Regions from separate parts of the Arthrobacter sp. 05L421 genome, predicted to be linked through region 2. Evidence: predicted binding sites of a transcription regulator. Region 2 holds the regulator's gene; the other holds the start of a gene.
What was found. Region 2 encodes HrcA, which represses chaperone genes, less so after heat shock. Its sites were predicted from a motif close to TTNGCACTCGNNNNNNNCGAGTGCNAA; they were not measured.
Positions count from the first base shown of each region.

Region 1: a site for HrcA is predicted at 4,332-4,358, ahead of groES (co-chaperone GroES). Genes of this name have one in related genera too.

Region 1 is NZ_JBFTOC010000001.1:291,771-299,206, forward strand. Features, by position in the region: gene AC1DKQ_RS01275 (acyltransferase family protein) at 1-803, opposite strand, end outside; gene AC1DKQ_RS01280 (DUF389 domain-containing protein) at 983-1,951, shown strand; gene groL (chaperonin GroEL) at 2,185-3,795, opposite strand; gene groES (co-chaperone GroES) at 3,876-4,172, opposite strand; gene AC1DKQ_RS01295 (hypothetical protein) at 4,922-5,371, opposite strand; gene AC1DKQ_RS01300 (class I SAM-dependent methyltransferase) at 5,437-6,669, shown strand; gene AC1DKQ_RS01305 (shikimate 5-dehydrogenase) at 6,730-7,436, opposite strand, start outside.
Region 2 is NZ_JBFTOC010000002.1:61,703-69,138, forward strand. Features, by position in the region: gene lepA (translation elongation factor 4) at 1-937, shown strand, start outside; gene hemW (radical SAM family heme chaperone HemW) at 983-2,221, shown strand; gene AC1DKQ_RS03200 (DUF4870 domain-containing protein) at 2,348-2,767, opposite strand; gene AC1DKQ_RS03205 (DUF3097 domain-containing protein) at 2,911-3,762, opposite strand; gene hrcA (heat-inducible transcriptional repressor HrcA) at 4,092-5,105, shown strand; gene dnaJ (molecular chaperone DnaJ) at 5,169-6,299, shown strand; gene AC1DKQ_RS03220 (16S rRNA (uracil(1498)-N(3))-methyltransferase) at 6,302-7,075, shown strand; gene AC1DKQ_RS03225 (GerMN domain-containing protein) at 7,207-7,436, opposite strand, start outside.

The DNA.
Region 1 (7,436 bases), on a different contig from region 2:
CCTGCCCAGCCCAGTACGACGCGCAGGATCTTGCCCGGCTTCAGGTACGGCAGGGCGAGGGCCAGGAGCGAGCCGAGGGCGAACTCCCAGAGCCGGGCGCCGGTGTCGAAGTAGGCGTGTGCCTGGTTCGTTGTGGTCTGCTGAATCGAGTACGCGAGAGACACGGCCAAGACGGCGCCGAAGGCCACGGCCAGCAGGGACCGGTAGCGCAGCAACGCATGGTCCTGGCCGGTCCCGCGGCGGAGCAGGCGCTTGAGCAGCCGGGAAAGAAGGGCCGTGCCGGCGAAGACGAGCGGCCAGAGCACGAACACCTGGCCCTGGATCGAGAGTGACCAGAAGTGCTGGAGCGGGCTCGCGCCCGAATGGTCCTGGGCGTAGTAGTCCACGGCACTGTCAGCCAGGAGCCAGTTCTGCCGGTACAGCAGGGAGGCCCAGGCCTGCTCAAGGACGTCGGGCCAGCGGCTTTGCGGCAGGATGGCCCAAGTGCCGGCGAGGACGCCGAGGATCACCACGACGACGGCCGGCAGAAGGCGCTTAAGCAGATGCAGCCAGTGGCTCAGCAGCCGGAGCGGCGCGCCGCTTTCGACCTTCCGCGTGAAGCTGAGCGTCATCAGGAATGCCGAAATGAGAAGGAAGATGTCTACGCCGCCGGAAACTCGCCCCAGCCACACGTGGTACGTGACCACCATGAGGACCGCGAGGGCGCGCAGGCCCTGGACTTCGGGGCGGTAGCTTGATTTTCGGCTCGCCGGAGAACCTGCGTCCGCCCTTGGTGGGGTGGCGATGGTTCGCTCGCTCGACACAGATAACCCTTCCGGCCAGTTTCCAAAACACCAATGTTACCGAAACGTAATTTTCTTGGCCAATCACCGGCGCCCCGCGGGTACCCCGGAAGCCCTGGCAGGGAGCCTCCACGCGCCCGGCCGGCGGCGTCTGGCGCGGCGCGGAAGCTAGGCTGGGACGAGTCTGAGGAGGCCGCCAAGTGATCGTGCAGCTGCGCATTTGTGTCCCGGGAGAGTTGACCGGAGTTGTTGTCGAAAGTACTACACGTCACGTCGGAGTCTCGGAAGTCGCGCTGGCCAAGGGTGCTTCCGTCCTGCCCCCCGGCGACGTTATCCAGGTCCTGCTGGCGCGCGAATCAGTGGAGGGGCTCGTGGAGAAGCTCCACGTCCTCGATGTCCAGCAGCGCGGATCAATTTCGGTCCTAGAACCGGACCTGGTGCTCTCGGACCGGGCCGACCGGGCGGAGGCGGAGGCGCCGGGTGAGGGCGCGGACGCCGTGATCTGGGACGAGGTGACGCGGCAGACCGGCGAAGATTCGCGCCTGACGTGGAGTTTTCTGGCCTTCCTGGTCCTGGCGACCCAGCTGGCGGCCATCGGCATCGTGACCGACTCCACCATTGCGATCGTCGGCGCCATGGCCGTGGGCCCAGAGTTCGGCCCCCTGGCTGCGCTGGCCGTGGCCCTGGTCCGGCGCGAGCGGCGGCTCGGACGCGACGCGGCCGTGGCACTCGGCGTCGGCTTTCCCGTCGCGATGCTGGCTGCCGCCCTGGCGGCGTGGCTGTCCGTGCCGCTCGGGCTGTTTCCCAGTGACGCGCTCAACCGCGGTTCAGCGGTTGAATTCATATACCATCCGGGCCCGTACTCCCTGATCGTCGCCATCCTTGCCGGCATAGCCGGAATGCTGTCGGTCATCAGCCGTCGCTCGGCGGCGCTAATCGGGGTGTTCATCTCGGTCACCACAGTGCCGGCGGCGGGATTCGTGGCCGTGGCCCTGGTCCTGGGCGAGTACCAGAAGGCCGCCGGCTCCGCCCTGCAGCTGTTCCTGAACCTGCTGGGAATCGTGGTGGCCGCCGTCGGGGTTCTCATTTTCTACCGGCTGGTGACCAAGCGGCTGTCGCCGGACGCCGCACTGCGGCTGCGGCGCAGGGCGGACCGTTCCCGGCGCTGACGGCCGGGCGTTTGGCCGCCCGCTGGGGCCCGCGGGGCCGTCCCCTAGGGCCCGCGGGAACCAAGGACGACAGGAATGTCGGGGTCTTCGCGCCGGAATCCGGGCGATTTTGCAGGCGAACCCTGCAGACGCGCAGCAGAGCCGGCCCGGCAGAAACGTAGCGTGGCAGACAAAGTGGCAGACAAAAAGGACGGCCCGGCATGATGCCGGACCGTCCTTTGTGTGTGCAGAGGCTAGTGCTTGTGCCCTGCGTGCTCGTCTTCGTCAGCCGGCTTCTCGACCACGAGGGTTTCCGTGGTGAGGACCAGCGCCGCGATGGATGCCGCGTTGCGCAGGGCCGCACGCGTCACCTTGACGGGGTCGATCACACCGGCGGCGATCAGGTCTTCGTATTCGCCGGACTTGGCGTTGAAGCCCTGGTTCACCGCGGATTCGGCCACCTTGGCGACCACGACATAGCCGTCGAAGCCGGCGTTCTGCGCGATCCAGCGCAGCGGCTGGGTCAGGGCGCGGCGGACGATGCCGACGGCCGCAGCCGCGTCACCTTCGAGGGCCTGGACGGCTGCGTCCTCGTCGAGCGCCTTCAACGCGTGGATGAGGGCGGAACCGCCGCCTGCCACGATGCCTTCTTCGAGGGCAGCGCGGGTCGAGGACACAGCGTCCTCGATGCGGTGCTTCTTTTCCTTCAGCTCAACCTCGGTGGCAGCGCCAACCTTGATCACGCCGATGCCGCCGGCCAGCTTGGCCAGGCGTTCCTGCAGCTTTTCCTTGTCCCAGTCCGAATCGGTCCGGGTCAGCTCGGCGCGCAGCTGGGCAACGCGGGCAGCGACGTCTTCGGCCGAACCGGCGCCGTCGACGATCGTGGTGTTGTCCTTGGTGACCGTGATGCGGCGTGCGGTGCCAAGCACCTCGAGGCCAACGGTGTCCAGGCTCAGGCCCAGCTCCGCGGAGACAACCTGCGCACCCGTGAGGGTCGCGATGTCCTGGAGCATGGCCTTGCGGCGGTCACCGAAGCCCGGGGCCTTGACGGCGACGACGTTCAGCGTGCCGCGGATGCGGTTGACGATGAGCGTGGAGAGGGCCTCGCCCTCGACGTCTTCGGCGATGATGAAGAGCGGCTTGGAGCTCTGCAGCGCCTTTTCCAGCAGCGGCAGGAAATCCTGCACCGAGGAGATCTTGCCCTGGTTGATCAGGATCAGGGCGTCCTCGAGGACGGCTTCCTGGCGTTCCGCGTCGGTGACGAAGTACGGGGACAGGTAGCCCTTGTCGAACTGCATGCCCTCGGTGAGGACCAGCTCGGTCTGCGTGGTGGAGGATTCCTCGATGGTGATCACACCATCCTTGCCGACCTTGCCGAACGCCTCGGCCAGGAGCTCGCCGACCTCGTCGCTCTGGGCGGAGATTGCGGCAACGTTGGCAACCTGCGTGCCTTCAACCGGGCGCGCGTTCTCCAGCAGGCGGGCGGCGACGGCCTCGACCGAAACCTCGATGCCGCGCTTGATCTCGCCCGGTGCGGCGCCTGCCGCTACGTTGCGCAGGCCTTCCTTGACCAGGGCCTGGGCCAGGACGGTGGCGGTGGTGGTGCCGTCGCCGGCAACATCGTTGGTCTTGGTGGCGACCTCCTTGGCAAGCTGCGCGCCAAGGTTCTCGTAGGGGTCGTCCAGCTCGACTTCGCGGGCGATGGTCACGCCGTCGTTGGTGATCGTGGGGGCGCCCCACTTCTTGTCCAGTACGACGTTGCGGCCGCGCGGGCCCAGCGTGACCTTGACGGTGTTGGCGAGCTTATCGATGCCGGCTTCAAGCGACCGGCGGGCAGCGTCGTTAAACGCAAGCTGCTTTGCCATGGTTTTGTCCTTTCAAGACAGAACCCCGCGCAACTGATCCATTCAATGCGAAAGGATCGGCTGCACGGGGTCCAAGAGAGTTACTTTACGACGATCGCCAGAACGTCGCGGGCGGAGAGCACGAGGTACTCGGTGCCGCCGGTCTTGACTTCGGTTCCACCGTACTTGGAGTAGATGACGACGTCGCCAACGGCAACATCGATGGGAACGCGGTTGCCGTTGTCATCGAAGCGGCCGGGGCCTACTGCAACAACTTCGCCTTCCTGGGGCTTCTCCTGCGCGGAGTCCGGGATAACCAGGCCGGAAGCCGTGGTCTGCTCGGCTTCGAGCGGGCGGACAACAATACGATCCTCAAGAGGCTTAATAGAGACCGACACTCGGACCTCTCCTTTTCGTCAGCAAATTTGTGGACTATGAAGCGCTGATGCCAAGGCGCGCAGACCGTCGTCGCGGTGCCGGCAGCGTGCCTGGCGGAACGCGCTTCATGTGTTAGCACCCTCCTAGGGAGAGTGCTAATGACGACTCTATGTAGATAGTTAGCACTCGGTCAAGGCGAGTGCCAGAAATTCGTTCCGGGTGAACATCTACCCGGTGGGACATGCCCATTCTTTACTGCGGCGAGAGGACACTTGGGCACCCATGCTCGCTGTCCGCGCTGAGGGATGGACATGTTCAGCGGTTGCGGGCTACCCGGGAGGACATGCTCACTCCTGGTGCTGAGCGATGGACGTGCTAAGCGGATGCGGGCTACCCGGGAGGACATGCTCACTCCTGGTGCTGAGCGATGGACGTGCTAAGCGGATGCGGGCTGCCCAGGAGGACATGCTCACTCCTGGTGCTGAGCGATGGACGTGCTAAGCGGATGCGGGCTGCCCAGGAGGACATGCCCAATCTTTGCTGCGGCGAGAGGACACCTGGGCATCATGCGCTCTTCTCGCGCTGAGCGATGGACATGCCCCACGGTTGCCGGCTGCCCGGGAGGACATGTCCACTCCGGATGCCGAGGGAAGGGCATGGCCCGTGACCGCGTGGCCGGTTGTCCCGTGACCGCGTGGCCGGTTGGCCGGTTGGCCCGTGGCCGAGTGGCGGCTTGTGCCGTGACCGCGTGGCCGTCGCTAGCCCGCGCCTACTGGCCTGCGAGGTCTTCGAAGTCCACGTCCTGGCCGTCGTCTTCGTCCGTGTTCCGGCCCTCGTCGTTCCGGTGCCGGTACATCAGCACGGCCCCGGCGGCGGCCAGCAGGACGCCTGTGACGAGGGCGATGATGCCGCCGAGCCGGGCGGCGGCATAGGTGTCCCGGATGGCCCGGGCCTCGTCCGTGGCGTCCTGGACGTTCTTGCCGCCGACGGAATATACGGTGGCGTTGAAGGAATCGAGGAAGAAGATGATCACCAAGAGGGCAATGCACACGACGGCGATCACAGCGCCGGCGATCAGTGCCGGCCGGGCGTAGCGGGCCAGCCCCTGCGGGCTGCGGCGCCCCTGCCCGGCGTCGTCATTCCCGGCGTCGTCGTTCCCGGCTGTGTCCTGCCCGGTTGTGTCCTCTGAGATGCTGTCGCCTGCGCCGCTGTCTTCCATCCGTCAAGCCTAGCCCCCGTGGTCCGGTCACAGCGTGCCCGCGGAGCTCAACTACGCTGGATGGCATGACTGACGCACCGCAGGAACATATTGCCCCGATCCTCACGCCCGAGGGCTGGGAGCTGCTGGCGTCGCTGGGCCCGTACCGCGAGGACGAGGCCTTCCGCCTGACCGCGGCGCTGCGCAAGGCCGGCCACTCCCCCGAAATGGTCTCGGCCGTGCTCACCCAGTCCCGGCTGCGGACCAAGGCCGAGGCCAAATTCGGCGAGTTCGCCCGGCAGATGATCTTCACCAAGGCCGGCCTGGAGCAGGCCACCCGGCTGACAGTCGCGGCGCGGCACGCGCAGCGGTTCGCGGAGGCCGGGATCGGCCACGTCGCCGACCTCGGCTGCGGACTCGGGGCGGACGCGATGGCCCTGGCCTCCCTGGACCTCGTGGTTACCGCCGTGGAGATGGACGAGGCCACGGCCGCCTGCGCCACGATGAACCTGATCCCGTTCCGCAACGCCACCGTGGTCCACGCGGATGCCACTTCGGTGTCGCTGGAGGGGGTCGACGGCGTTTGGCTGGACCCGGCCCGGCGCACCACATCCACTTCGGGAACCAAACGGATCTGGGATCCGGAGGATTTCTCCCCGCCGCTGTCGTTCGTCGAGACGCTTGCCGGCTCCGGCCGCGCCGTCGGCGTCAAGATGGGGCCCGGCATGCCGCACGATTCCGTGCCGGCCGATTGTGAGGCGCAGTGGGTCTCCGTGGGCGGGGACGTGACCGAGGTGGCCCTGTGGTTCAACGCAGTGCGGCGCCCCGGGGTGCGGCGCGCCGCCCTGGTGCTCGGCCCGCAGGGTGCGGCCGAACTCACCAGCGGGGAAAACTTCGACGGCGGCCCGGTGGCGCCCGTGGGTCCCGTGGAGGGCTATCTGTATGAGCCCGACGGAGCAGTGATCCGAGCCGGCTTGGTGGCCGACGTCGCCCTCCAGCTGGGCGGGCACCTCGTGGACGAGCACATCGCCTACATCTGCGCCCCGGACCTGCAGGACACCCCGTTCGCCAGGGGCTACAAGGTCCTGGAGGTAATGCCGTTCAACGTCAAGGCGCTCAAATCCTGGGTCAAGGACGAAGGGATCGGCGTCCTGGACATCAAGAAGCGCGGCACGGCCGTTACGCCGGAAGAGCTGCGCAAGCAACTCCTGCCCGGCGGAAAGCCGGCCGGTTCAAAGGCTAAGAGCAAAAAATCAGCCACCCTGGTCCTTACCAGGATCGGCGAGGACCGGGTCGCCATCTCGGTGGAGCCCGTCTAATCCCTTCGCGGCAGGATCCCGGAAGAAGCGGCGAAGCGGCCGGAATCCAGGACTAGCGGGCTACTGGGCCCGCATGAACTCCTCAGCTGACCTGATCTGCTCGTCCGTGGGCCGGATCCCGGTGTAGAGCACAAACTGCTCCAGCGCCTGGATTGTGGCCACCTCGGCTCCGGTGATCACGGTCTTGCCGGCCGTGCGGGCGGCCTTGATGAGCGGCGTCTCGGCCGGGAGGGCGACGACGTCGAACACCACCTTTGCGGCGTCGATGGCCTCCTGCGGGAAGGACAGCGCCTCGGCGTCCGGTCCGCCTGCCATACCAATGGGCGTGACGTTGATGAGCATGTCAGCCGCGCCGGTGCCGGACAGCGCCGAGCCCAGCTCCGCGCTCCAGGCGAAGCCGTACTGGTCGGCCAGGGCGCGGCCGGAGACTTCGTTGCGGGCCACGACGGTCACGTCCTTGAAGCCGGCATCCCGCAGCGCCGCGACGGTGGCCTTGGCCATGCCGCCGGAGCCCAGGACCAGCACCGAGTAGTCCGTGGGGACGGCGTTGCTGTGCAGGAGCTGCTCGATTGCGGTGTAGTCGGTGTTGTAGGCCGTGAGCCGGCCGCCGTCGTTGACGATGGTGTTGACCGAATCGATGGCCTTCGCCGAGGGGTCCATGACGTCAACGAGGGCGATCACGTCCTCCTTGTAGGGCATGGACACCGCGCAGCCGCGGATGCCGAGGCCGCGCACTCCGGCGATCGCCTGGGCGAGGTCGGTGGGGG
Region 2 (7,436 bases):
GCCGATGGTGTTCTCCGGCCTGTACCCGCTGGACGGCACCGACTATCCGGTGCTCCGCGATGCGCTCGAGAAGCTGATGCTCAACGATGCCGCGCTGGTGTATGAGCCTGAGACGTCCGCCGCACTGGGATTCGGCTTCCGGGTGGGCTTCTTGGGCCTGCTGCACCTGGAAATCACCCGGGAGCGGCTGGAGCGCGAGTACAACCTGGACCTGATTTCCACAGCCCCCAACGTGGAATACGAGGTGACGCTGGAGGACAAGAAAATTGTCCACGTCACGAACCCCAGCGAGTACCCCACCGGCAAAATCGCTGAAGTCCGCGAGCCGATGGTCTCCGCCACCATCCTTGCGCCGAACGAGTTTGTCGGCGCCATCATGGAGCTGTGCCAGAGCCGGCGCGGCGTCATGGGCGGCATGGATTACCTCTCCGAGGACCGGGTGGAAATCCGCTACCGCCTGCCGCTGGCCGAAATCGTCTTCGACTTCTTCGACATCCTCAAGTCCAAGACCCGAGGCTACGGCTCGCTGGACTGGAAGGCCGACGGCGAACAAGTGGCCGACCTCGTCAAGGTGGACATCATGCTCCAGGGCGAGCAGGTTGACGCCTTCTCCGCCATCACGCACCGCGATAAGGCCTACGCCTACGGCGTCATGATGACCGGCAAGCTGCGCGAACTCATTCCGCGCCAGCAGTTCGAGGTGCCCATCCAGGCCGCCATCGGCTCCAGGATCATTGCCCGCGAAAGCATCCGCGCCATCCGCAAAGACGTCCTTGCCAAGTGTTACGGCGGTGACATCACCCGAAAGCGCAAACTGCTCGAAAAGCAGAAGGAAGGCAAGAAGCGCATGAAGATGGTGGGCCGCGTCGAAGTGCCGCAGGAAGCTTTTATCGCCGCGCTCACGACGGACGAGTCCAAGGACAAGGCCAAGAAGTAGCGGTGCTGGTAATGACTGTTGCTGCAGTATCGGCAGGCCTGGCCCGTGCCTAGCGTTCTTCCTCTCGGTGACCCGGCGCCGCCGGACGGGCTCCTGCCCGCCCAGGCGCGCGAGGGCGCCGATCAGCGTGCCTTCGGGCTGTACGTGCACATCCCGTTTTGTGCGGTCCGGTGCGGGTACTGCGACTTCAACACCTACACCGCCACGGAGTTGGGCGGCGGGGCCTCCCAAGACGCCTACGCCGCCACAGCGATCGCGGAGGTGGATTTCGCCGCCGAGGCCCTGAAGCTCAGCGGCCTGCCCGCGCGCCCGCTCGGCACGGTCTTTTTTGGCGGCGGCACGCCCACGCTGCTGCCGGCCGAGGACCTGGCGCGCATCCTCACGGCCGCGATCGGCGCCTGGGGCCTGCAGCCCGGGGCCGAGGTGACCACCGAGGCAAACCCGGATTCCGTCACCCCCGAATCACTCCAGCTGCTCGCCGACGCCGGGTTCACCCGGGTGTCCTTCGGCATGCAGTCGGCCGTTCCGCATGTCCTGAAGGTCCTGGACCGCACCCACACGCCCAGCAGGGTGCCCGAAGTGGTGCAGTGGGCGCGGGACGCGGGGCTCGCGGTCAGCCTCGACCTTATTTACGGGACGCCGGGGGAGTCGCTGGGTGACTGGCGCTGCTCGCTCGAGACGGCACTGTCCTACGCGCCCGACCACATCAGCGCCTACGCCTTGATTGTTGAGGATGGCACCAAGCTCGCGGCGCAGATCCGCCGCGGCGAAGTGCCCGGAATCGACGACGACGACCACGCCGCCAAGTACGAACTCGCCGACGAGCTGATTTCCGCGGCCGGGCTCACCTGGTACGAGGTCAGCAACTGGTCCCGCACCCCCGAGCAGGCCTGCCGGCACAACCTCGCCTACTGGCGGGGGGACGACTGGTGGGGCATCGGACCAGGCGCGCACTCGCACGTGGGCGGCGTCCGGTGGTGGAACGTCAAGCACCCCACCGCCTACGCCAACCGCCTCGGCGCCGGGGTCTCACCCGCCGCCGGACGCGAAACGCTGGACACCGAAACCCGCAACGTGGAACGCGTCATGCTCGAGGCCCGGCTGAACTCCGGACTCGACATCCCGAGCCTGGGCGGCCTGGGGGACACCGGCCGGCACGCCGTCGCGGGCCTGATTGCCGACGGCCTAGTGGATCCCGCGGCCGCTTTCAAGGGCCGGCTCATCCTCACGCTCAAGGGCCGGTTGTTGGCCGACGCAGTGGTCCGCAGGCTCCTGCCGGACTGAGCGGGCCGACTAGGACCCTCCGGGGCCGCCGCACGCAGCACCCGCACATGAAACCCGCACACGAATAGAGCCGGCCGCTTGCCCTGACGGGCAGCGGCCGGCTCTCTTGCTTGCGTCCGGGCTGGGCTATTTGATCCAGCGCAGGTTGAATTCGTAGCGGTGCGGCTGGCCGCGGTTGACGTGGATGCCTGCCGCCACCGAGAAGCACGTCACGGCGATCCAGATCACTGTGGCGAGCACGGCGAAGAGATTGCCCACCACGGGAATGAAGACGAGCAGATTGGCGAGCACCGCGGCGAGGGTCGGCGGCAGCGTGAAATTGAGGGCTTCCTTGGATTCCTGCGCAGTGAACGGGCCGCGGTCCTTGAAAATCAGATAGATCAGCAGCGACGGCACGCAGCCCAGGATGCCGCCGAAGTGCGCCAGCGTGGCCCACTGCCGGTCCTCGCTGGCCGTCAGCGGAAGCGCATTTGCCGGAACGCCATGGTACGGGGGCTGACCATGGCCGGCCTGGTTGCCCGTCTGTTCGCGTGCGTTATCTGCCACGGTGAAGCCCTTCGGATTGCGGTGATGCGTTGCTGCCAGGTTGTGCCTGGAATAGCCGGAACCGTGCTGGGAGCGCGGTCACCGTTCCAAGAATACTTGCTTGGGCGCGGAAATGGAGATCAGGGAGCGTCCGCCGCGGCAAACTAGGGCACGGTGAGGAAGTCAATGACCTCTTCCACGCGGCCCAGCAGGGACGGCTCGAGGTCCGCGTAGCTGCGGACCGCCCCCAATAGTTTCTGCCAGCCGACGCCGACGTCCTCCTTCGTGGAGTGGGGCCACCCGAAAGCCATCAGGATGCCTGTCTTCCAGTCGACTCCGCGGGGGATCACGGGCCACTTCTCAATACCCAGGACCGCAGGCCGGATGGCTTGCCATACATCCACATAAGGGTGGCCCACAATCAGGACGTTGCCGGCGGCGCCCGGTGAGGCCATGACGGCGTCAGCGATCCGTGACTCCTTGGAGTTTGGCACCAGGTGGTCAACGAGAACGCCGAGGCGGCGGCCGGGGCCCGGACCGAACTCCGCCACGGCGCCCGCGAGGTCGTCAATGCCGTGCAGGGGTTCGACGACGATGCCCTCCACGCGGAGGTCATCGCCCCATACCTTTTCCACCAGCTCGGCGTCGTGCTTTCCTTCCACCCAGATGCGGCTGGCCTTGGCCACCTGTGCGCGGTGCCCCGCCACCCGGACCGAGCCCGACGCCGTGCGGCCGGCACCGGAGGCCGGGGCCGCCTTCTTCGGGGCCGGCGGCATCAGTTGGATCGGCTGGCCCTCCAGCAGGAAGCCAAAGCCGAGGCGGAAGGACCGGGACTTGCCCCGCCGGTCCTCGAGCGCCACCACATGCATGCCGCCGGACTTCTCCACGCGGGTCACGGCTCCCACCCAGCCGGACTGGACCTCCTCGAGGACCATCCCGCGTTCCACCGGGACTTCCGGCAACTGGGTCTTGGCGGGGGCGGACAGGTCCTGGGGTCCCCAGTTCTGGTACGACATCTCTACACGCTTACTTTGCACTCGGAATGTACGGCGGTTGGTGGAACTCTCCGGGTCCGGAACCGGACCGCGACGGCGCGGCAACGGCAGCGGCTGCCACGGTCCCGGCACCGGCGTGACGGGAATCGCAACCCCGCGGGCCACGCCTGGAGCGAATCCAATGCTAACAACGCGGCGACTCATATTAGACTGGTTAGCACTTAGGCATGTCGAGTGCTAACCCTTGTCCGGAGACGGCCGTCTCTGTATTACCTCTGGGTACTACTTCTGGACGCGAACCGGACAACGCGGGCGGCACCGGCTGCGGGACCGTCGATTGGAGGTGGAGCGTGAGCGAACCGCGCAAACTCGAAGTGCTGCGCGCCATCGTGGAGGACTACGTCCATTCGCGTGAGCCCGTTGGTTCCAAAGCGCTGGTTGAGCGGCATCATCTTGGTGTGTCCAGCGCCACGATCCGAAATGACATGGCGGCGCTGGAGGACGAGGGCCTGATCACGGCGCCGCACACCAGCGCCGGCCGGATCCCCACCGACAAGGGCTACCGGCTCTTCGTCGACCAGATCTCAGCGGTGAAGCAGTTGTCCCAGGCCGAGCGCCGGGCAATCCAGGCGTTGCTGGAAGGATCCGAGGACCTCGACGACATCCTCGACCGGACCGTGAGGCTCCTCTCCCACCTGACCAACCAGGTCGCCGTCGTGCAGTATCCGCTGCTCAGCCGGGCCCGGGTGCGGCACATCGAGTTTGTGCTGCTGGCTCCCCGGAAGGTGCTGATTGTCCTCATCGCGGACACCGGCAAAGTGGAGCAGCGCGTCATCGATGTCGGGCAGGACATTCCCGACGACGCCCTGGCGGAGCTGCGCACCCGCTTCCTGGCGAGCCTCTCCGGGACCCCGCTGAGCCTGCTGCCCCAGCTGCTGCCCGCCGTCGTCGCCAGTGGCCCGCCCGCGCGCCGTGGTCCGGCGCAGGCGCTGGCCCGCGGCCTGGAGGCCCTGGCCACCACCAGCCGCGAGGAGCGCATGGTCATGGCCGGCACGGCCAATCTGGCACGATCCAATGTGGACTTCCCGCTCAGCATCGGCCCCGTGCTGGAGGCGCTCGAGGAACAGGTGGTCATGCTCCGCCTGCTCAGCGAAATGGCCGAAGACCCGCGCGGTGTGACCGTCAGCATTGGCCGGGAAAACCCCTACGACGGTCTCGCCGAGGCCTCGGTGGTGGCCACCGCCTACGGGCCGGACGCCACGGCCAAGGTCGGCGTCCTCGGACCCACCCGGATGGACTATCCCACCACCATGGCCGCCGTCCGCGCGGTGGCCCGTTACCTTTCGAGGATCCTGGGGCCCTGACGGGCCCGGGACCAACGCGACTTCTTGCCCCACCGGCAGTACAAAAAGGAAGAGATACAAACTTTGACCAGCCACTATGACGTTCTTGGAGTCTCCCGCGACGCAACGGGGGAGGAGATCAAGAAGGCGTACCGGAAACTGGCCCGGACCCTGCACCCGGACGTGAACCCGGGAGAAGACGCCTCGGACCGGTTCAAGGCCGTCACCCACGCCTATGAAGTCCTCTCCGATCCGCAGAAGCGCCGGGTGTATGACACCACCGGCAACGAGAACGGCACCGACAACGGCTTCGGCGGCGGCAGCTACTCGGGCCAGGGCTTCGCCTTCCAAGACATCTTCGAGACCTTCTTCGGGGCGGGCGGTGGCCAGGGCGGCCCGGCCTCCCGGGTCCGCCGCGGCCAGGACGCGCTGATCAGCGTGCGTATCGACCTCCGCGAGGCGGTTTTCGGCGTCAACAAGAAACTCGAGGTCGACACGGCTGTCGTCTGCCCGACGTGCGATGGCTCCTGCTGCCGCGAGGGCACCCACCCGGTGCGCTGCGACATCTGTGGCGGCAGCGGCCAGGTCCAGCGCGCTGTGCGCTCCATCCTGGGCCAGGTCATGACCTCGGCCCCCTGTGGATCCTGTGAGGGCTTCGGTACCGTCATCAAGGACCCCTGCAACGAATGCAACGGCCAGGGCCGGATCCGCAGCCGCCGCTCGCTGACCGTCAAGGTACCGGCGGGCGTTGGTACGGGCACCCGCATCCAGTTGTCCGGCCAGGGCGAGGCGGGCCCCGCCGGCGGTCCGGCCGGGGACCTGTATGTGGAGATCCGGGTCAACAATGACGCCACGTACGTCCGCGACGGCGACGACCTGCACGCGAGCCTCAACATCCCCATGACGGCCGCCGCACTCGGCACCGAAATTAGCCTCGATACCTTCGACGGGCAGCAGGAGATTGACGTCCGGGCCGGCACCCAGTCGGGCGAGATCATCACCCTGCGCGGCCTTGGTGTCACCCACCTCCGCGGCCACGGGCGCGGTGACCTGAAAGTGCACCTTCAGGTCGAAACGCCCGGCAAGCTCGACGCCGCCCAGGAAGACTTGCTCCGCCAGCTTGCCAAGCTGCGCGGCGAACACTTCACGGCCGGAAAGCTCGCGGCCAGCGGCGGCGTCTTCGCCAAACTCCGGGACCGGCTCGGTAACCTGTAGCGGTGAGTAACCCGGTCTTCTTCACCGCCCCCGGCACGCTGGATCAGCAGGTCCCCGGCTCCGCCTTCGTCCTGGAGGGCCCCGAGGCCCGCCACGCCGTCACCGTCAAGCGGATCGCCGTCGGCGAGGCCGTGGACATCGCCGACGGCGCGGGCAAACGGCTGACCGGCAAGGTGATGGCCGCGCTGCCCGGTGAGCTGACCGTCGAGTGCCTCGGCCTTGCCGATGAGCCGCGGCCCGGGACCAGACTGGTCCTGGTCCAAGCCCTCGCCAAGGGCGACCGCGACGAACTCGCGGCCGAAACGGCCACCGAACTGGGCATCGACGCCGTCATTCCCTGGCAGGCGGAGCGGTCTATTGTGCGGTGGAAGGCTGAACGGGCCGCGAAGGCGCACGCCAAATGGCAGTCAGTGGTGACGGCAGCTGCCAAGCAGGCGCGCCGCGCCTGGATCCCGGAGGTCCGGGCGGCAGTCGACGGCGCCGGGCTGCAGGCGGCTGTGGCGGCCGCGGACCTCGCGGTCATCCTGCACGAAGATGCCGTCCGCCCGCTGCGGCACGTCCTGGAATCATGGCTGGAAACCGCACCGCCCGGCGACGCCGGGTCCCGTGAAGTCCTGCTGATCGTGGGCCCTGAAGGCGGCATCAGCCCGCGGGAGGTGACCAGGTTGTGCGACGCAGGGGCGGTCACGGCATTGTTGGGTCACCATGTGCTGCGCTCGTCCACCGCCGGGCCGGCCGCCACCGTGCTGGCCAGCGACGTCCTCGGCCGGTGGTGACCGGCCGCCGGCGTGGCGGCTTCCTGACGTGAAGGCTATGTGAAGCCTCAGACCATTCGATGCGCCAAATTATTGGCCTCGCAGGACGATGCGTCAGTCTATTTAGACGATGCGTCAGACTACTTACCGGACTATTTAACCGTGAAGCCGCGGGTGTCTTGGAACACTTCCTTGGCGCTGTCGGACGCGTCCACCTGGGACACACGGACTTCGTAGTTGCCCGGGGCAAGGTTCACGGACAAGGTGAACAACCCGGACTGGGTGGAGTCGGCCGAGGCCGTGGCGTTGCCGTTGAGGTAGGCCGTCTTGGCGTTGTCGCCGTCGCCGTCTACCTTGAGGATCGCCCAGCGGAGCTTCCCGC